One region of the Streptomyces sp. NPDC059224 genome, then DNA from elsewhere that is predicted to be linked to it. Evidence: riboswitches for the same ligand, from Rfam matches in the RefSeq annotation. Region 1 holds a riboswitch; each other region holds the start of a gene.
The links. Region 1 has a riboswitch for S-adenosylmethionine ahead of ACFXI4_RS25075 (putative leader peptide). Riboswitches for the same ligand answer to the same signal wherever they lie in the genome.
Positions count from the first base shown of each region.

Region 2: another riboswitch for S-adenosylmethionine. It lies ahead of thrC (threonine synthase); the one in region 1 lies ahead of ACFXI4_RS25075 (putative leader peptide).
Region 3: another riboswitch for S-adenosylmethionine. It lies ahead of ACFXI4_RS11920 (aminotransferase class V-fold PLP-dependent enzyme); the one in region 1 lies ahead of ACFXI4_RS25075 (putative leader peptide).
Region 4: another riboswitch for S-adenosylmethionine. It lies ahead of ACFXI4_RS33460 (amino acid ABC transporter permease); the one in region 1 lies ahead of ACFXI4_RS25075 (putative leader peptide).

Region 1 is NZ_JBHZAN010000022.1:166,512-171,372, forward strand. Features, by position in the region: gene ACFXI4_RS25070 (ABC transporter substrate-binding protein) at 1-594, opposite strand, end outside; gene ACFXI4_RS25075 (putative leader peptide) at 828-944, opposite strand; SAM riboswitch class IV at 980-1,093, opposite strand; gene ACFXI4_RS25080 (DUF427 domain-containing protein) at 1,346-2,161, shown strand; gene ACFXI4_RS25085 (DUF1684 domain-containing protein) at 2,180-3,001, opposite strand; gene ACFXI4_RS25090 (hypothetical protein) at 3,279-3,476, opposite strand; gene ACFXI4_RS25095 (GlxA family transcriptional regulator) at 3,601-4,512, opposite strand; gene ACFXI4_RS25100 (isochorismatase family protein) at 4,523-4,861, opposite strand, start outside.
Region 2 is NZ_JBHZAN010000001.1:332,061-336,921, forward strand. Features, by position in the region: gene ACFXI4_RS01510 (MoaD/ThiS family protein) at 1-213, opposite strand, end outside; gene thrC (threonine synthase) at 260-1,564, opposite strand; SAM riboswitch class I at 1,583-1,745, opposite strand; gene ACFXI4_RS01520 (glucosyl-3-phosphoglycerate synthase) at 1,903-2,847, shown strand; gene ACFXI4_RS01525 (trehalose-6-phosphate synthase) at 2,941-4,374, shown strand; gene otsB (trehalose-phosphatase) at 4,426-4,861, opposite strand, start outside.
Region 3 is NZ_JBHZAN010000009.1:138,614-143,474, forward strand. Features, by position in the region: gene ACFXI4_RS11900 (NYN domain-containing protein) at 1-493, opposite strand, end outside; gene ACFXI4_RS11905 (hypothetical protein) at 534-773, opposite strand; gene ACFXI4_RS11910 (rhomboid family intramembrane serine protease) at 926-1,669, shown strand; gene ACFXI4_RS11915 (Lrp/AsnC family transcriptional regulator) at 1,666-1,947, shown strand; gene ACFXI4_RS11920 (aminotransferase class V-fold PLP-dependent enzyme) at 2,100-3,476, opposite strand; SAM riboswitch class IV at 3,619-3,735, opposite strand; gene trpD (anthranilate phosphoribosyltransferase) at 3,835-4,861, opposite strand, start outside.
Region 4 is NZ_JBHZAN010000035.1:32,423-37,283, reverse strand. Features, by position in the region: gene ACFXI4_RS33475 (hypothetical protein) at 187-996, opposite strand; gene ACFXI4_RS33470 (hypothetical protein) at 1,138-1,395, opposite strand; gene ACFXI4_RS33465 (glutathione S-transferase C-terminal domain-containing protein) at 1,831-2,703, shown strand; SAM riboswitch class IV at 2,781-2,892, shown strand; gene ACFXI4_RS33460 (amino acid ABC transporter permease) at 3,295-4,275, shown strand; gene ACFXI4_RS33455 (amino acid ABC transporter ATP-binding protein) at 4,272-4,861, shown strand, end outside.

The DNA.
Region 1 (4,861 bases):
CTTCCGCTGGGGGGACCTCCGCACGCTCGCCGACGACTCGATGCCCAGCGAGTGGGTCGAAGTCGCCTGCAGGAACTGCGCGTTGGGCTGCTCGAAGGTCACCTTGACGGTGAGCGGGTCGACCACGGTGGTGCTCTTGACGCCGCTCAGATAGCCCTCGGCGAGGGTGCCCAGGGCGCCGAGGGCAGGTACCGCGTCGAAGTTGTCCTTGACCACCTGCGCGGTCAGCCTCGAGCCGTCGCTGAAGGTGACACCCGACCGCAGACGGAACGTGAACGTCGTCGCGTCGGCGCTGACGTCCCAGCTCTTGGCGAGCCATGGCACGATCTTGCCGGTCTTCGGGTCCTGGTCGGTCAGGGAGTCCACGATCTGGCGTACCGAGTAGATGGTGTCGTTGCTGCCGGCCTGCTGCGGATCCACGCAGCCGGCGTCGGATCCCACCGCGAAGGTCAGGGTGCCGCCGGACTTCGCCCGGCCGCTTCCGCCGCCCGAGCCGTCGTCGCCCGAACCGCAGGCGGTCAGCAGGACGCTGGTGGTCAGGAGCGCGGCCAGGGGCGCCCATCGGGAAGGTCTGAGAACCGCGAGTGCAGTCACGGAGGGGTTTCTCCTACTCGTGTCACCCCGCACGGGGTGCCGGGCTTCGGGGCGCGAGGCACGGCCGTGCAGGGACGTGCGGCCGGGCGGGATCGGCGCCGGCCGGGGGAGCGCTGTGCAGACGGGCGCGGAAGGAGGGCATGTCGGACGCCACCGGGACCGGTGGCGGAGGGAAGGGCGGCGCGAGAATGCCGTGGCCGGTGACGGAGGTCAGCCGGCGACAGGCAGGCCGGTCAGACCCGACAGAGGCAGCTGGTCGAGCGCTTCAGATCGATGTGGCGCCGGCGCGAGAGCCGGGAGTACGCCGTGGCGTCGGCGGGGGAGGCAGCCGGGTGATCGCTGTGTCGCATACCGGTCCCTCCTCGTCTCCGGCCCCGGTCGCGGAGCCACGCGCTTGCGGGAGTCGTCGATGACCCCGCCGGGCCTTCACCTGGAGCACCCCGCCGCGTGGGAGGGTTGCCGGTCAGCGAGCCAGGGCTTGACGCTGACACTCAATGCCGCCTGTGATCGTACGGAGCGGTTTTGTCGTACGTCAATGGCACCACCGGACGCCCTGGTCGAGAGGACGGGACCTCTCACATGCCGGGAAGAGAGGCGCCGCGCGCTGGAGGTGCCCGCCGGGACCTTCGCCGGCAGGCGGAACGGTGACGCGCCGGCTGGCTCAGACTGCGAACCCGTCCCGCTGTGGGAGCGTGCCAGGGGCGCCACGTCGCCGACGTCACCCTGTGAGCAAGCCGAAGGAGAGCCGGTCATGACCACATTCCCCACCGCGCGGGCCGTGCGGACCACCCCCGAGGGCCTCCTGTGGGAGCCGAGCGAGCGCTGGGTGCGCGGCCGCAAGGGCGAGGTCACGGTCGTCGACAGCCGCCACCCCGTCCTCGTCTGGGAGCCGGGGGTGCCCGTACCGCTGTACGCCTTCCCGCGCACGGAGGTCCGGCAGGATCTGCTCCGCCCCGCGAGGAACCCCCCGACGGGCACGCACACCGGGTCGCGGATCTTCTACGACCTGGACGCCGACGGCGAGCCGGTGGAGAACGCCGCCTGGACCTTCCCGGCCGCCGACCTGGCCGGTCACATCGCCTTCGAGTGGTCCAGCCGCGTCGGACGGGGGCTCGACCACTGGTACGAGGAGGAGGAAGAGATCTTCATCCATCCCCGTGACCCGCACAAGCGGGTGGACGCCATCCCCAGCAGCCGGCACCTGGTGGTCGAGATCGACGGCACGGTCGTCGCGGACACCCGCCGGCCGGTCCTGCTCTTCGAGACCGGCCTGCCCACGCGCTACTACGTCCCGCGTGAGGACGTGCGCCTCGACCTGCTCGAAGCCACCGACCACCACACCGGCTGCCCCTACAAGGGCACGGCCGCGTACTGGTCGTGGCGCGGTGCCGCCGACGTCCCGCCCCACCTGGTCTGGAGCTATCCGGACCCGCTCCCCGCGGTCGGCGCCGTCCAGGGGCTGCTCGCCTTCTACAACGAGGCCGTCGACATCACCCTCGACGGTGAACGGCTGGAGCGCCCCGTCACCCACTTCACCAGGACGCTGACGGAACCGCCGCGCCCCTGACGGCGGCCGCGCCTCCCGTCAGGGCTGTCCACCGCGCTCCACCGGGATCTTCTCGCCCGTCTCGATCGCGACCGGCAGCCGGTTCTCGGCCGGTGGCAGCGGGCAGGTGGCCAGGTCCGTGTAGGCGCAGGGCAGGTTGGCGGCGCGGTTGAAGTCGATCGTCACCCTCCCCTCGGCGTCGGGGGCGGGGACCTTCAGGGAGCGGTTGGCCGCGTACGTGGTCACCCCGGAGGTCTTGTCGGTGAACAGCACCATCAGGGCGCCGGGCGTCCCGCCGTTGAACGCGGTGAGCCGGTGCACGGCGCCGTCCAGTTCGAACTCGACCTGGCCGGGTGAGTCGTACACGTGCTCCAGGCCCTCGACGGCGGCGCCGACGGTCACCGGGCGCGGGGTGCCGAAGGGCAGGAAGCGGCCGGCGAGCACCCAGCGCGGGTCGGGCTCGTAGGCAGGTGTCCCCGTGAACGCCGTCCGCAGCGCGCTGTCCGGGTGGCGTGGGCGCACGATGTCGTGTCCGCCGCGCTTGGCGACCTCGACCACCGCGTCACCCCAGCCGGCGTACACACTGGCGCGTTCGGCGAGGACACCGAAGTCGTGGCGGCCTCGTATGGCCTGCCCGTCGACGGTCAGCTCCTCGCCCTCGTCCAGCTCGACGACCACACCGTGGGCCGTGGCCGACCAGGCGCCGGGCGCGTCGTCGAACCGGGTCGGCTCGTCGCTGAGCCAGTGCAGACCGGTGATCGCGAGGAACCCGTGCGGGCCGGCCAGCACCGCCTCCTTCTGCCGGTGCCACTCCTGCCACTCCTGTACGAAGCTCACCCGGTCGACGTCCTGAACGGTCATGTCGGCTCCCTCTGGCTGCGCATCCTGTTCTCTTCAACAGCCGCGGCCGCGCGCGTTCATCCCGCCGGGAGATGTTTCACGTTCCCGCAATGTGAGGGCTGTGACCGCACGGCAGGCCGCGATGTCGTCGAGCCCGTCGGGGACGAGGTCCGGCGTGACGTTGAAGCCGTCGACCGCGCCGTGCCGCGCGAACCGCCGCGACGCCGAGGGCCGTGGCGGGGGTGACCTGCTGGAGCCGGATCCAGCGCTTCTTCCCCTGGGCCTCCTCCTCGCCGGCTCACTCGGCCACCCGGCGCGGGGTCGGCGACCGGTCGGGTGCGTGGGCGGCGGCGCCGGGCCGCGGGGTGCCGTCGCCGCCGATCTCGACGGCGACAGGGCCCGGCAGGACCGGGCATGAGGTCCGGCGGACGGACCGGCAGCGCCCAGAGACCTGCTGCGGGCCGGACGGCGGAGCAGGTGCGGCGGTGGTCGACATGTCGACGGACGTTCGGCCGCACGCCGGAGCACACACCCCGCGGTGTGCCACCGGATGCGCGCATCGGCCGCCCCCGAAGTGGTCGAGGGCGGTCGGCGCGTGCGTGGGCGTGCGCTGCTGCCGGTCAGTGCTTGCGGGCCCGCAGGCGGCGCAGCATGCGGGGGTCCTCGAAGCCGACGGCGCGGGCAGCGGCATCGACGGTGGCGCCGTGACCGATGAGGTGGTCGGCGCGTTCGAGGCGGAGGGTCTGCTGATAGCGGAGCGGGGTGAGGCCGCCGGTGGCGCGGGCGAAGAGGCGGGTGAGGGTACGTTCGCTCACTCCCACCGCGGTGGCCAGGCTGGACAGCGGCAGTGGGTGGTCGAAGCGGGCGTCGATCAGGTCCTGGGCGCGGTGCACGGTGTCGTCGAGGTGGGATCGGTGTCGGAGCATGGCGCTGGCCTGCGGGTCGTGGCCGTTGCGCCGTGCGTAGACGACCATGTCGCGGGCCACCTGTGCGGCGAGGGCCGGGCCGTGCCGGGTGGCGATCAGGTGCAGGGCCAGGTCGATACCGCTGGCGATGCCGGCCGAGGTGACCACCCGGTCGTCGGCGGTGTACAGGACATCGCGGACGACCGTCGTCCTCGGGTAGCGGCGGGCGAGCTCGTCCTGCACATCGTGATGGGTGGTGCAGCGGCGGCCGTCGAGCAGGCCGGCCCGCCCGAGTGCCTCGGCTCCGGCGCAGACACTGGCGACGGTGCCGCCGGCGGCGTGGTGGTCCCGGAGAGCCCGCAGGCAGGCCGCGCCGACGGCGGGGCTGCCGGCCAGGGTGGGCGCCCGCCAGCCGGGCACCACGATCAGGTCCTCGGGGCCGAGTCCGGGCCAGTCGAGCCGGGCCGCCAGGGGCAGGCCCTGAGCGGTGGGGACCAGCGGCTGCTCGGCGACGTAGCTGAGCGTCCAGGGGTGCCCGAAGTCGGCGGCCGTGGAGAAGACCTGTGCCGGGCCTGCCAGGTCCAGCAGGTGGAGTCCTGGCAGCAGGAGGAAGGCGACGTGGCTCACGATCCGGTCATCATGCCCGAGAACCGGCGGCGGCCTCCAGCTGTCCGACGGTGGCGATGGTGGCGAAGCGCCCGGCAAGGGCGTACTCGGTGCGCCTGATGACCTCTTCGGCGCTCAGGGTGCGGGGGTCCGAGAGCAGCTCGGCGACGCTCTGTTCGGCGGGAGCGTCACGGTGCGGGATGGGGTTGGTCGCGGTGGCGTCGGTGACGAAGGTGACGAGATAGCCGTAGTCGCCGGCGACGCGGGTGGTGGTCTCCACGCACTGTTCGGTTCGGATGCCGCAGACGGTGAGCTCGCGGACGCCGCGCTCGGTGAGGAGTTGTTGCAGGTTGGTGGTGGTGAACGCGTT
Region 2 (4,861 bases), on a different contig from region 1:
GCCCTGCTCGAACCGCACGTCGTCGTCGTTGACGTACACATTCACGAACCGGCGCAGCTTGCCCTCGTCGTCGAGAACGCGGGCCGCGATCCCGGTGTGGTTCTTCTCCAGGTCGGAGATGACTTCGCCGAGGGTGACCCCTTCGGCACTGACTTCGGCCTGCCCACCGGTGTAGGTGCGCAGGATGGTGGGGATGCGAACGGTGACGCTCACGTTGAAACCTCCGGTTGGGGCGACGCCCGGTTTTTTTACGGCTGACTCAGGCGAGCCCGGCCTCACGGAACGAATCGAGTGTCGGCCGGATGGTCGCCGTGAGCCCGGTCCCCGCCACGGCGTCCAGCGTCTTCAGCCCATCACCCGTGTTGAGTACAACGACCGACTTCGCCGGATCGATCAGCCCGTTCTCGATGAGCTTCCTGGTGACTCCGACCGTCACACCGCCGGCGGTCTCCGCGAAGATTCCCTCGGTCCGCGCGAGCAGCTTGATCGCGTCGACGATCTCTTCGTCGGTGACGTCCTCCACCGCGCCGCCGGTGCGGCGCGCGATGTCGAGGACGTACGGACCGTCGGCGGGGTTGCCGATGGCGAGGGACTTGGCGATCGTGTTCGGCTTCTGCGGCCGGACCACGTCGTGGCCCGCCTTGTAGGCCACCGACACCGGCGAGCACCCCTCGGCCTGCGCGCCGAAGATCTTGTACGGCCTGTCCTCCACGAGCCCGAGCCCGATCAGCTCCTGCAGACCCTTGTCGATCTTCGTGAGCTGCGAGCCGGAGGCGATCGGAATGACCAGCTGGTCCGGGATCCGCCAGCCGAGCTGCTCGCAGATCTCGTACGCCAGGGTCTTGGACCCCTCCGCGTAGTACGGCCGCAGGTTGACGTTGACGAAGCCCCAGCCCTCGCCGGCCGAGTCGCCGATCAGTTCGGAGCAGAAACGGTTCACGTCGTCGTAGTTGCCCTCGATGCCGACGAGTTCGCCGCCGTAGACCGCGGCCATGACGATCTTGCCCTGCTCCAGGTCGTGCGGGATGAACACGCAGGAGCGGAAGCCGGCCCGGGCGGCGGCGGCACCGACCGCGCCGGCCAGGTTGCCGGTGGAGGAGCAGGAGAGCGTGGTGTAGCCGAAGGCGCGCGCGGCCTCGACGGCCTGGGCGACGACCCGGTCCTTGAAGGAGTGCGTCGGGTTGCCGGAGTCGTCCTTGACGTACAGGCCGCCGGTGACGCCCAGTTCCTTCGCCAGGTTGTCGGCCTGGACGAGCTTGGTCCAGCCCGGATTGATGTTCGGCTTGGTGGCCACGTCGGCGGGGACGGGCAGCAGCGGCGCGTAGCGCCAGATGTTGGCGGGACCCGCTTCGATCCGCTTCCGCAGTTCCTCGGTGTCGTAGGCCGAGAAGTCGTAGGCGATCTCGAGCGGGCCGAAACACTCCTCGCAGGCGAACACCGGGCCGAGCGGCACGCGGTGGCCGCATTCGCGGCAGCTCAGCGCAGCGGCGGGACCGAGGTCGACGGGCGCGGAACCAGAAGCGGCGGTGGAGTCGGTGGTGGGTGCAACAGTCTGCGCAGCCATGTGAGGCGAGGCCCTTTCTCCTCATCTTCCTCACGACGCATCTCGCCGTGAGACGGATTTGGCACCTTCCCTAGCCGGGAGCCCCGCGGGTGATCGACAGTGAGCGGCGATCCACGAGTAACCGACTGGAGGGTTGCCGGGGCTTCATCGGGCCGTATCCCTCTGCCCCTCTGGATGAGCGGTATGCAGTTGTCAACGTCGGGTGACCCCAGGACATGCGATGGTCACCGGCGTTGTTCAAGACTGTAACCGAAGGCCAGGACAGTTGAGAGAGCCGTCCGAACCGCGAGATGGATCACACCTCGCAGTGTGATCGTGACAGTGAGGAGCCGCTGACTGTGCTGGAAGAAGTCGAGCGCTGGCTGGCCACCCGCTCCTGGTCCGTGAACGACCGTCCGCTGCACCGGATACTCGCCGCCAAGCAGCGCAGCGGGCAGTCCGTCTCCGTCGTGCTGCCGGCGCTCAACGAGGAGGAGACCGTCGGCGACATCGTCGCGATCATCCGCCACGACCTGATGCGGCAGACGCCGCTCGTCGACGAGATCGTGGTCGTCGACTCCGGTTCCTCCGACCGGACGGCGGCGGTGGCCGCGGCGGCCGGCGCCCGGGTCGAGCACCGCGACACGATCCTGCCGCGCATCCCCGCCGTCCCCGGCAAGGGCGAGGTGCTCTGGCGCTCCCTCCTGGTCACCACCGGGGACATCGTCTGCTTCGTCGACGCCGACCTGCGCGAGTTCTCCTCCGACTTCGTCACCGGGATCGTCGGCCCGCTGCTGACCGACCCGGACGTGGACCTGGTCAAGGCGATGTACGACCGCCCGCTCGCCGGTTCGGCCGGGCAGGGCGGCCGGGTCACCGAGCTGATGGCCCGTCCGCTGCTGAACATGCACTGGCCGCAGCTGGCCGGATTCGTCCAGCCGCTCGGCGGCGAGTACGCGGCCCGCCGCTCGCTCCTCGAGCAGCTCCCCTTCCCGGTCGGCTACGGCGTGGAGCTCGGCATGCTGGTCGACGCCCTGCACCTGGTCGGCCTGGACGCCCTCGCCCAGGTCGACGTGGGGGTGCGCAAACACCGTCACCAGGACGGCCAGGCGCTCGGCCGGATGTCCGCCGCGATCTACCGCACCGCCCAGCTGCGGCTGGCCCGCGGCCACCTGATCCGGCCCGCCCTGACCCAGTTCGAACGGGGCGAGGACGGCTTCGAACCGCGCACCTACTCGGTGGACACCGAGGAACGGCCGCCGATGGCGGAGATCACCGAGTACGCGGAGCGCCGGGTGGCCTGACCGTGGCCTGACTTGACCGTACGGCCGTATACGGTGGCGCGTCGGGCGCAGCCGTACGTTTGAGCGTTTCCGAGCCGGGCTAGGTTGTGGCGTATGGCTTTCACCAGCGGTGCTGAGGTGCTGGTCGCGTCCAACCGCGGCCCGGTTTCGTACGAGGTGCGCCCCGACGACGCGGACGGCGCGCTGCACGCCAAGCGGGGCGGCGGCGGGCTGGTCTCGGGTCTGTCGGCGATCGGGCCGGACGCGAACGCGGTGTGGGTGTGCGCGGCACTGAGCGACGGTGACCGGGAGGCGGTACGGCGGGCCGAGGGCGGCCGGCTGCCGGCCGGGGACACCGGCGGGCAGCAGGTCCGGATGCTCGACATCGCGCCGGACGTGTTCTCGGACGCCTACAACGGCATCGCGAACTCGGTGCTCTGGTTCGTCCACCACATGCTGTACCAGACCCCGCTGGAGCCGGTCTTCGACGCGGAGTTCCGGCGGCAGTGGGCGTCCTACCAGGCCTACAACCAGGCGTTCGCGGAGGCGCTCGCGCAGGAGGCCGGCCAGGGTGCGGTGGTGGTCATCCAGGACTACCACCTGGCGCTGGCCCCGCGGATGCTGCGCCGGCTGCGGCCTGATCTGCGTATCGGCCATTTCTCCCACACCCCGTGGGCGCCGCCGGACTACTTCCGGCTGCTCCCCGACGACATCGCGGCGGAGCTGCTCAGCGGGATCCTGGGCGCCGATCACGCGGCGTTCCTGACCCGGCGGTGGGCGGACGCGTTCGTGGCCTGCTGTCACGCGGTCCTCGGCCCCGGAATCCCGGCCGCCGGGGAGACCCGGATCGGGGTGCACGGGCTGGGTGCCGACGCGGAGTTCCTGCGGAAGCGGTCGCACGAGCCGGACGTGGACGAGCGGATGCGGACGCTGCGTGAGGAGATCGGCGAGGACCGCAGGACGATCGTCCGGGTGGACCGCACCGAGCTGTCGAAGAACATCGTGCGGGGACTGCTGGCGTACCGGCAGCTGCTCGACGACCACCCCGAGTGGCGGGAGCGGGTGGTGCATGTCGCGTTCGCGTATCCGTCGCGGCAGGACCTCGCGGTGTACCGCGACTACACGGCCGAGGTGCAACGGGTCGCGGACGACATCAACTCGACGTACGGGACGGCTGGTTGGACGCCGGTGGTGCTGCACGTGAAGGACGACTTCGCGAGGTCGCTGGCGGCCTACCGGCTGGCCGACGTGGCGCTGGTGAACCCGATCCGGGACGGCATGAACCTGGTCGCCAAGGAGATCCCGGTGGTCTCGGACGAGGGGTGTGTGCTGGTGCTCTCGCGGGAGGCGGGGGCGTACGAGGAGCTGGGCGAGGACGCGGTGGTCGTGAACCCGTACGACGTCGGGGGGACGGCCGCGGCTCTCCAGGAGGCGTTGACCATGGGGGTGGAGGAGCGCGCGGAGCGGACGAAGCGGTTGGCCGCGGCGGCCACCGCGTTGCCGCCGGCGGCTTGGTTTCTTGAGCAGTTGGCGGCGTTGGGGGGCTGAGTTCCTCGGCCGCGGGCCGGTGGGGGCTTGTCGCGCGGTTCCTCGCGCCCCCTACGGGGCGCTCCGGGCGGCCAGGGTGCTCAGTAGCCGTACGACACCCTCCGGGCCGTCCACCACCAGGTCCGATCGGTCCGCCAGTTCGGTGACCTCCTCGCTGCCGCTGCATACCAGGAGGCCCGGGACGCCTTCCGTGCGGAGCTTCTCCACGGCAGCGAAGGCCGGGATGTCGCCCAGGTCGTCGCCGGCGTAAAGGATCACGCCCGCGCCGATCTCGCGCGCGTACTCGCGCAGTGCCACGCCCTTGTCCATGCCCGGGGGGCGGAGTTCCAGGACCAGGCGGCCCGGTTCGACGATCAGGGCGTGGCGGGTGGCCAGGTCGGTCAGCGGGGCGCGGAGGGACTCGAAGACGGCCTGGGGGTCGTCGGCCCGGCGGGTGTGGACGGCCAGGGCGTGGCCCTTGTCCTCGGTCCAGGTCCCCTGCGCCCCC
Region 3 (4,861 bases), on a different contig from region 1:
GGGTCTGCTCCCGGGCCCGGTCCAGTTCCTCGCGCAGCCGCTCCAGCTCGGCCCGGCTCTCCTCGTCGGCGCGCTCGGCGTCGGCCCGCTGGGCCTCCTCGCCGGCCGCGGCCACCAGTTTCACCCAGCCCGTGGGGCGCAGCACGTAGGCCGCGGCCGCCACGTCGAGCGGGTCCGCGGCCGGGGGCGGGGAGCCGGAGTCGAGGGCGCCGGCGAGTTCCGGCTGGGCCTCTCTGAGCTTCTCCCCGATCCGCTGCCGGAAGAGGGTGTCCGTCTCCAGCGCGGTCGCCATGGCGTTCCCGGCGAACTTGGCCCGGCGGTTCGGGGCGAACCGGGCGTACTGCCGCAGCTGGGCGGGCAGTTCGGCGACGGTCAGGCCGCCGAAGCCGTCCGAGACGATCTGGACGACACGCCGTCGCACGCCATCGGGCAACGGACGGTCAAGCACCTCGGCGGTGCCGTCGCCCGGCCCCCCGCCCGTGGTCTCCACCATCCGTCACACCCCATCACCTGTGCGGAGCCGCCTCCCGGTCTCAGGAGTCGGCACCCGGCCTGTCCACAAGCTCCACCTGGTCCACCGCGTTGCACCAGCGGCAGCGCACCGACTCGATGGTCTCACTGACCACCTCGCGTTCCTCGACCTTGGGCTCACCGGCCAGGTCGAGGTGCACGTACTCCACGACCTTCGACGAGCGGGTCACGTCGAACCGCGTGAGGTTGCCGCACAGGGTGCAGCGCCACCGCGTCGTGGCGGTCGGCAGGGGAACCGTCATCGTGACTGTTCGCTTCCTTCTAGTGTCCGTGACGCGCCGTCCCGACGCGTGTGGCTCGTTACCCTACGGCCTGGCGAGTACTCGACGCCGCCCTGTCCGCGGCGGCGAGGCGATCTGCACCGGTGCGTCCTGTTACGCCATGCTCTATGTCCATGATCGGCAACTGGAACCCGACCGCCGTGCGGACCCTGCGGAGCCTGAGGGGGACGTCGGCCCCCATGACGTACACCCTGATCGCCGTGTGCTGCCTGATCTTCCTGGTCGGCCCGGCGTCCGGCTTCAACCCGTCCTACGGCACCGGGGACGCCCTGGCGGCCGCCCAGCGCGCGTACTTCCGGCGCTGGGGGGTGGTCCCCGCCGACCTGTTCGACGGCCCGGTGCGGGAGGTGCTGACCCCGGCCACGGCACTGTTCATCCACGGCAGCTGGGTGCACCTCCTCGGCAACATGCTCTTCCTCTTCGTCTTCGGGGCGATGACCGAGGAGCGAATGGGGCGCGCGGAGTTCACCCTCTTCTACATCGGCTGCGGCTATCTCGCACTGCTCGGCTACGCGGCCGCCAACGCCACGTCCCAGCAGTCGCTGGTGGGGGCGTCCGGGGCGATCTCGGCGGTCCTCGGAGCGTTCCTGTACCTGTTCCCCAACGCCCGCGTGACCAGTCTCCTGCCGTTCCTCTTCTTCCTTCCGCTCCGGTTCCCGGCCTGGGTGGTGCTCCCCTTCTGGGCGGCCCTGCAGTGGCTCGCCCTGAACCAGGCGACCGACGGCCCCGGCGTCGCCTACCTCGCCCACCTGGTCGGCTTCGGGCTCGGCCTCGGCTACGCGTGGGCGCGGTACGGCCGTGGGACTAAAGTGAAGGCCGCCCCAGCTCCGGCTCCCGAGGGAGAGAACCAGCCGTGATCACCGCGATCGTCCTCATCAAGACCAGCGTGGACCGGATCCCCGAGATCGCGGAACAGATCGCCGCGCTGGACAGCGTCAGCGAGGTCTTCTCCGTCACCGGTACGTACGACCTGATCGCCATGGTCCGGGTGCGCGAGCACGAGGACCTGGCCGAGGTGATCCCGGGCCGGATCAGCAAGATCCAGGGCGTGGAGGGCACGGACACGCACGTCGCGTTCCGCACGTACTCCCAGCACGACCTGGAGGCGGCGTTCGCGATCGGCCTGGACAGCTAGCGAAGGCCGCTCACTGGAGCGCCCCGTCGGGGGCGCGGGGAACTGCGCGGCCGGCCCCCACCGGCCCGCACCATGGCCTCCTGCGGGTGCGCCGCGGCTGGGCGGGCGGTTCTCCGCACCCCTGGGCCGGCCGCCCCTTGCGCCGGCCGGGATCAGACCGCCGGGACGCAGCGGCCACCCTCCGTGCGGTACGACCACTTCGCACCGTCGGTCACCAGTTCCCGGACCGCCGCCACGAAGCGCTCCACGTGCTCGTCCGGCGTTCCCGCCCCGAAGCTCACCCGGATGGCGTTCAGGGACTTCTCGCCCGGTGCCGCCTCCGGCGCCCCGCACTCGCCCTGGGTCTGCGGGTCGGAGCCCAGCAGGGTCCTGACCAGCGGGTGGGCGCAGAAGAGGCCGTCGCGGACGCCGATGCCGTACTCGGCGGAGAGGGCCGCGGCGAAGTGGGAGCTGTTCCAGCCCTCGACGACGAAGGAGAGCACGCCCACCCGCGGGGCGTCGTCGCCGAACAGGGAGAGCACACGGACCTCGGGGACCTCGGCGAGGCCCGCGCGGACCTTGGCGATCAGGTGCCGTTCGCGGGCGACCAGATTCTCGAAGCCCGCCTCGGTCAGCGCCTTGCAGGCCGCGGCGATCGAGTAGGCCCCGATGACGTTCGGGGAGCCCGCCTCGTGGCGCGCGGCGCTGTCGTGCCACTCCACGGCCACTCCCCCGTCCTCGCGCCGGGTGACCTTGCGGCTGGCGCCGCCGCCCGCGAGGTACGGCTCGGCCGCCCGCAGCCAGTCGGCACGGCCGGCCAGGACGCCGGAGCCGAAGGGGGCGTACAGCTTGTGGCCGGAGAAGGCGATCCAGTCGACGTCCAGCTCCCGGACGCTCACCGGGTGGTGCGGGGCCAGCTGGGCGGCGTCCAGGACGATCCGGGCGCCCTGCGCGTGTGCGACGGCGGCCAGCTCGCGCACCGGCCACAGCTCGCCGGTGACGTTGGAGGCGCCGGTGACGCAGACCAGGGCCGGGCCGCGGCCCCCGTCGGCGGCCTCCGGACGGGAGGCGAGAGCCTTCTCCAGGGTCTCGACGGCCTGGCGCGGGGTGCGCGGGGCGTCGAGGTAGCTGACCCGGGCGTCCTGCCAGGGCAGCAGGCTCGCGTGGTGCTCGGTCTCGAAGACGAAGACCTGGCAGCCGGCGGGGAGGGCGCGGGCCAGAAGGTTCAGGGAGTCCGTGGTCGAGCGGGTGAAGACCAGCTGGTCGTCGGGGCGGCAGCCGAGGAACTCGGCGACGGTCCGGCGGGCGTTCTCGAAGAGGTCCGTGGAGAGCTGGGAGAGGTAGCCGGCGCCGCGGTGGACGCTGCCGTAGTAGGGCGCGTACGCCGCCACGTCGTCCCAGACCCGCTGGAGCGCGGGAGCGCTGGCCGCGTAGTCGAGGGCGGCGTAGCCGACCTCGCCACCGGTGACGAGCGGGACGGTGACATCCCGCCCCAGAACGGGCAGAGGGGCACAGACCGACTGGGCGGAGACAGCGGTGGAGACGGACATGGCGAACTCCCGTGAGAGGAAAGAAGAAAGTGAAGAAGGGTGCGCGGAAGGGGGGCTCGACGCCCTAGCGCATTCGCTTGCTCACGGGAGACTCCCTCGATGACCAGGATCCCTGGATCGTGCTCATGAACAGAGCGTGAGGGATCCGCGCTTGCCGCAGACCTCGCTGCCTACGGCCTGGTCTTCACCCGGGGCACCCCGCCACGGACGGAGGGTTGCCGGACAGTCGGCCGGGGCCTCATGACTGTCACTCATGACCTGTGGGGAAACGTAGATGAGGTGATCGTCGGCGCGCAACCTGTGTCCGGATGACGGACGGGCCGGAGCGCCGGCGCCACCTTCTCCTTCCGCCGGGCGCCTACCGGTTGGTCGCCGCCGCCCAGCGCTCCAGCACCCGTTTGGCCGCGCCCGAGTCGATCGACTCCGCCGCCTCGTCCATGCCGGCGCGGATCTGCTCGGCGAGTGTCCCGGTGCCCGGGTCCAGGGCGACCAGTGCCGCCGCCGAGTTGAGCAGGACCGCGTCCCGCACCGGGCCCCGCTCGCCGTCGAGGAGCCTGCGCGCGACCTCCGCGTTGTACGACGGGTCGCCGCCGCGCAACGCCTCCACCGGGACCAGCTCGATGCCGACGTCCCTCGGGTCGAAGGTCTCCTCGGTGACCTTCCCGTCGCGGACGATCCAGACGTGGGACGTGGCGGTGGTGGTCAGTTCGTCGAGGCCGTCGTCGCCGCGGAAGACCAGGGAGGAGTTGCCGCGCTCGGCGAAGACGCCCGCGACGACCGGTGCCATGCGCGGGTCCGCGACACCGACCGCCTGGGACCGCACCTGCGCGGGGTTGGTCAGCGGGCCGAGGATGTTGAACACCGTGCGGATGCCCAGCTGGCCGCGGGCGGCGCCTGCGTGGCGCAGCGCCGGGTGGAACTTGACGGCGAAGCAGAAGGTGATGCCGGCCTCCTCGGCGACCTCGGCGACGCGTCGCGGGGTCAGGTCGAGGTTGACGCCGAGCTTCTCCAGCACGTCCGAGGCGCCGGACGCGGAGGACGCGGCCCGGTTGCCGTGCTTGACGACCTTCGCCCCGGTGCCGGCCACCACCAGCGCCGACATCGTCGAGATGTTCACCGTCTTGGCGCCGTCGCCGCCGGTGCCGACGATGTCGACCGTGCGGCCCGGCACCTCGATGACATTGGCGTGCGCGTACATCGTGCGGACCAGGCCGTTGATCTCGTCGACCGTCTCGCCCTTCGCCCGCAGGGCGACGACGAAGCCGGCGATCTGGGCGTCGGTCGCCTGGCCGCGCATGATCTGGTCCATCGCCCAGGCCGTCGCGTCCGCGCTCTGGTCCTGGCCGTACAGCAGCGCGTTCAGCACCCCGGGCCAGGAACGGCCC
Region 4 (4,861 bases), on a different contig from region 1:
GCCTGCGGATCCGGTACGGCGCCGCACCTCCCGCCCCGACGTAGCGTGAGCCCGTCACCGCAGGGCCGTCCGCAGCACCGGGAGGGCGGGATCGTCTTCCAGAACGGCACCCTCACGGCCACCGAGGGCGCCCTGCTGCTCACCGCGGAGACCTGTGGCGACAGTCCCGCCTGCCGTGCGACCCCCCTAGTCGAGCTGGCCCGGCGTCGGTGCCGGGGTCCTGCCGGACAGGACGTCCTTGAGACGCTGGGCGCCGCTCTGCACGGCGAGCGCGGTGCTGTCGTGGTCGACGCCGGACAGGCCGCCGTTGGTGACCGCGGCGCCGGAGGCGCCGATGCGCAGCACCGCCACGTCCGTGGTGTAGGTGGCGGACTGGCCGTTGGCGTCACCCTGGACGGTCACCGTCACGGCCTCGCGCGCGTCGCCCGACGTCGGCACCTTCGCCGAGACGACCTGCACGGTCCGCTTGCCGCCGTCCTTGCCGGTGGCCGTGAACTGGTCGCACTTCTGCGGCAGGCTCTTCAGCCAGGCCAGGGTGGCGTCCAGGTTCGCCGAGCCGTAGTCGCCGACCTGGTACAGCATCCGGGAGTCCTCGGAGGTGAACCCGCGCAGTCCGGAGGCTCCGGAGGCGCGGCCCAGGAGACTGTCGGAGTAGAGCCCGTCGAGGAGGCGCTGGCAGTCGGCGGCGTCGGACTTGGCGGTGAGGAAGCCGGCCACGTCGACCTTGCCGACCAGCATCGAGTTGCGCCAGGTCGCCGCGTCGGTGGCCGGCTGCCAGTTGTCCTCGATGTCGGCCGACGTGATCAGCGCGGCCTGCGCGCCGGCCCCGGTGAGGGCGGGGGTGGCCGACGGGTACGCGGGGGAGCGCTCGCCGGCCGGCGAGACCGCCACGGCACCGGGGCCGCCGCTCTCGTCCGCACAGGCCGCCGTGGCGAGCAGGATCCCCGCCGCCAGGGCCGCGGCGAGAACACGCACGGGTCGGAACGGACGGATCATCGCGACTGCCTCCTCGGGAACGCGGTACGTCACTCCACGGGGCAGCGGTGCTGCGTCACTCCACGGGCGACGGCGGTACGTGCCTCCACGCCACCATCCGGCACGGCCGCCGACCACCCGCGCGTGTCATCCGGGTGAGCGTCATGATCCGGGCACGGTGATCCGCACCCGCCGGCTGCCGCAGCGCGGGCACACCGCGTCGGTGAGCGGCGACCGCACGGCCCGCCCGGCCTCGTCGACGTACTCCTGGGTGGTCTGCAGGTCCGGATCGGCGATCGGGTCGGTGAAGAACACCGCCTGGAAGGTCGCCTCCCAGACCTCGCCGCACCGCCCGCAGACGAACGCGAAGGTCTCGGGCACCGCGCCGGGCACGGGCCCGGGACCCGGGGGCTGGCTCATCGCATCCGGCTCCTGTCACTCGGCCTGCGTCTCCAGCGGACAGCCCCGGTCGCCCCGGGGCAAGCCGGGGCCGGTGTCCCAGGCGTGGACGCCCCCTTGACGGCACGCGGAGGCCGATCGACACTCCAGGTGGGAATCCTAGTGAAGAGGTAGGGAAAGATGGGCCGGCCGCGCACGCTCACCGGCGCAGAGCGCCGAGAGAGCCGTACGCCCTGCCCCGTCCCGTCGCTCACCCCTCGTCTGCTCACCTCCCGTCTGCACATCGACCTGCAGCGCGTGTGCAGCGCCATCAGCCGCACCGGCTGAGCACCCGCCGCCGGCCCGCAGCAGCCCTGCGGCCGAGCGCCGCCGCCGGCCGTACCCGCCGGGCACCCCCCTCCGACGACCGCTTCCGTCGCGCGGACGTCCGCGCGCCCGCACCCCCCGGGGAGACGCATGTCCATCACTCCGCTCGCCGCCCTCCCGTACGTCCGCACCGGCCCCGCCTTCCGCGGTCGCATCGGCCGGGACGCGCGCAGCGGGCACTACGCCGTGCCGCGCCGCTACCGGCTCCATCTCGCCACCGCCTGTCCCGACGGCCTCCGCATCGCCGTCGGTCACAGCCTCCTCGCCCTCGACGACTGTTGTCCGGTCACCTTCCTGCCCGCCGTCCCGGACTGTCCCGACGGCAGTCACACGGCACTGCGCCCGCTGTACGAGGCGAGCGCCCACCGCTACTCGGGACCGGCCCTCGCGCCGGTCCTCAGCGACGACTGGTCCGGCCGGATCGTCTCCACCCACAGCCGGGACATCCTGCGTGACCTGGACCGCCACTTCGGCGACGGCGTCGTCCGCCTGTACCCCTGCGGTGCGGAGGCCGAGATCGAGGAGGCCGAGCGGCTGTGCGCCGACGACATCGAGCAGGCGGCACAGCATGCCGGCCGGGAGGGCGGAGACCCGCAGGCGCTGGAGGTGCTGCTCGCCGCCCTGGACGGGCTGGAACGCCGGCTGGCCGGTTCCGAGTTCCTCGTCGGCGGACGACTCACGGCCGCGGACGTCGAGTTGTGGGTGACCCTGGTCCAACTCGACACCGTGCACCGCAACCACCTGGACGCCGCCGCCGTGCACGCCATCGCCGGTCATCCGGTCCTGTGGGCCTACGCCCGCCGGCTGGCCGCCCGCCCGGCCTTCGGCGCCCACCTCGACCTCGACGGCATCGCCCGCCGCCACCACGGCCGTTGCCAAGGCCTGGAAGCCGCCGGCGCGGCTGTCCAGATCCTGGACTGGGCCGGCCACGCGGCGGAGGCTCCCGGCGCTCCGCGCAGGTGAGAGGGGCCCGAGCTGTTTCGCCAGTCGGACAGGCGTTGACATTCGTTCGGGCAACTGCCTTACTTGCGGGACAGAACGGTCAAGAGCGTCAGCATCGAGCCCTGGCTTGCTGACCGGCAACCCTCGCATCGCGGTGGGGTGCCCCAGGTGACGACCGGACCGGATGACGACGTTCGGTAAGCGCGAGGCCCCCAGGGGCCGCCACGACAGCGACAGGTGACGGGACATGTACGCAGCTTCCAGGTCGGCCGAAGGCCGCGCCCAGGGCTGCGTACAGCCGTATCCGAGCCCGCTGGTCGCCGACCGCGCCGTCGATCTGCTCCGTGTCAACAGCGCCCTGTGTAGCGCGTGTACCGCACCGGGCCGCGCCCGCTGTCGGATCTGACCAGGCCTTTCCGCCTCACCCGCAGCAGGTCTCGCGCAGCCTCGCGTCCCCGCGTCCTCGACGAAGCACCGGCCGCCCCGGTGCGAAGCCGTCCGCCCCATCCCGTGTCCCGCGCGCCCCCGCGTACCCGTGCCGTGTCCTGACGCGGCGCGGTGCCGCGGCCCCGGCCGTGTGATCCGGGGTGTCCGACTCCGCCGGAGCCCGTCATGAGTGAACCCCCAGGCGCCCTGTCCGTGGCCGAGGCGCCACCATCCACCGACACACCGTCAAAACCTCCGCGGGATCAGCGGGTTCGGCCACTGCGCCGACCCGGACGATGGCTCGCCACCGCCGTCGCCCTGGTACTCGTCGCGCAGTTCGCCCACGGACTGGCCACCAACCCCTTCTACCAGTGGGACCGCTTCCGTTACTGGTTCCTGCGCCCCACCGTCCTCGACGGGCTCGTCGTCACCCTCGAAGTCGCCGCGCTCAGCGCCGTACTGGGCCTGCTCGGCGGGGTCGTGCTGGCGCTGGCCCGGCTCTCCGGCAGCCCCGTGCTGCGGGCGGTGAGCTGGACCTACACCTGGCTGTTCCGCTCGGTGCCGCTGATCGTCCTGCTGATCTTCCTCTACAACTTCTCCGCCCTCTACCAGACGCTGAGCCTGGGCGTTCCCTTCGGCCCTTCCTTCGTCTCCTTCGACGAGTCCGAGCTCGCCACCGACATGGCCATCGCCGTGATCGGCCTCAGCCTCAACGAGGCCGCCTACGCGGCCGAGGTGGTGCGCGGCGGCATCCTCTCCGTAGACCAGGGCCAGCACGAGGCGGCCGCCGCCCTCGGCCTGCCCAAGGGCTACCAGTTCACCCGGATCGTCTTCCCGCAGGCCCTGCGCTCCATCGTGCCGAACTACGTCAACCAGCTCATCGGCCTGATCAAGAGCACGTCCCTGGTGTTCTACGTCTCGCTGCTCGACCTCTTCGGCTCGGTGCAGTCCATGGGCAGCACCTACCCCGGCGACATCGTGCCGCTGCTGCTCGTCGCCACCGTCTGGTACCTGATCCTGACCAGCGCCGTCTCCGTCGTCCAGTACTACGTCGAGCGGTACTTCGCCCGCGGCGCCACCCGCACCCTGCCGCCGACCCCCCTGCACAGACTCCGCACCGGCCTGGCCGGCCTGCGGGAACGGATACGCCGGGAGGCCGCCGTATGACCACCGCACCGGACACGGCACCGGAGACCGCCCCGGCCGCCCTGGAGATCCACGACGTCCACAAGTCGTACGGCGCCCACCGCGTCCTCGACGGCATCGACCTGACCGTCCGCCCCGGCGAGGTCACCGTCGTCCTCGGTCCGTCCGGCTCCGGCAAGTCCACGCTGCTGCGCGTCGTCAACCACCTGGAGAAGCCCGAGACCGGCTACGTCAGCGTCGGCGGCGAGCTGATCGGGGTCAAGCGCCACGGCGACGGTCTCAAGGAGCTGAGCGAACGCGCCATCCTGGCCCAGCGCAGCCGGATCGGCTTCGTCTTCCAGAACTTCAACCTGTTCCCGCACCTGACGGTCCTCGACAACGTCGCGGCCGCTCCCGTCGCCACCGGGAAGCTGACCAGGCCGCAGGCCCAGCAGCTGGCCAAGGAACTCCTCGAACGGGTCGGCCTCGGCGAGCGCGTCGGCGCCTATCCCCGCCAGCTGTCGGGCGGCCAGCAGCAGCGCGTCGCCATCGCCCGCGCCCTCGCGCTGCGCCCCGGGATCATCCTCTTCGACGAACCGACCTCGGCGCTCGACCCCGAACTCGTCGG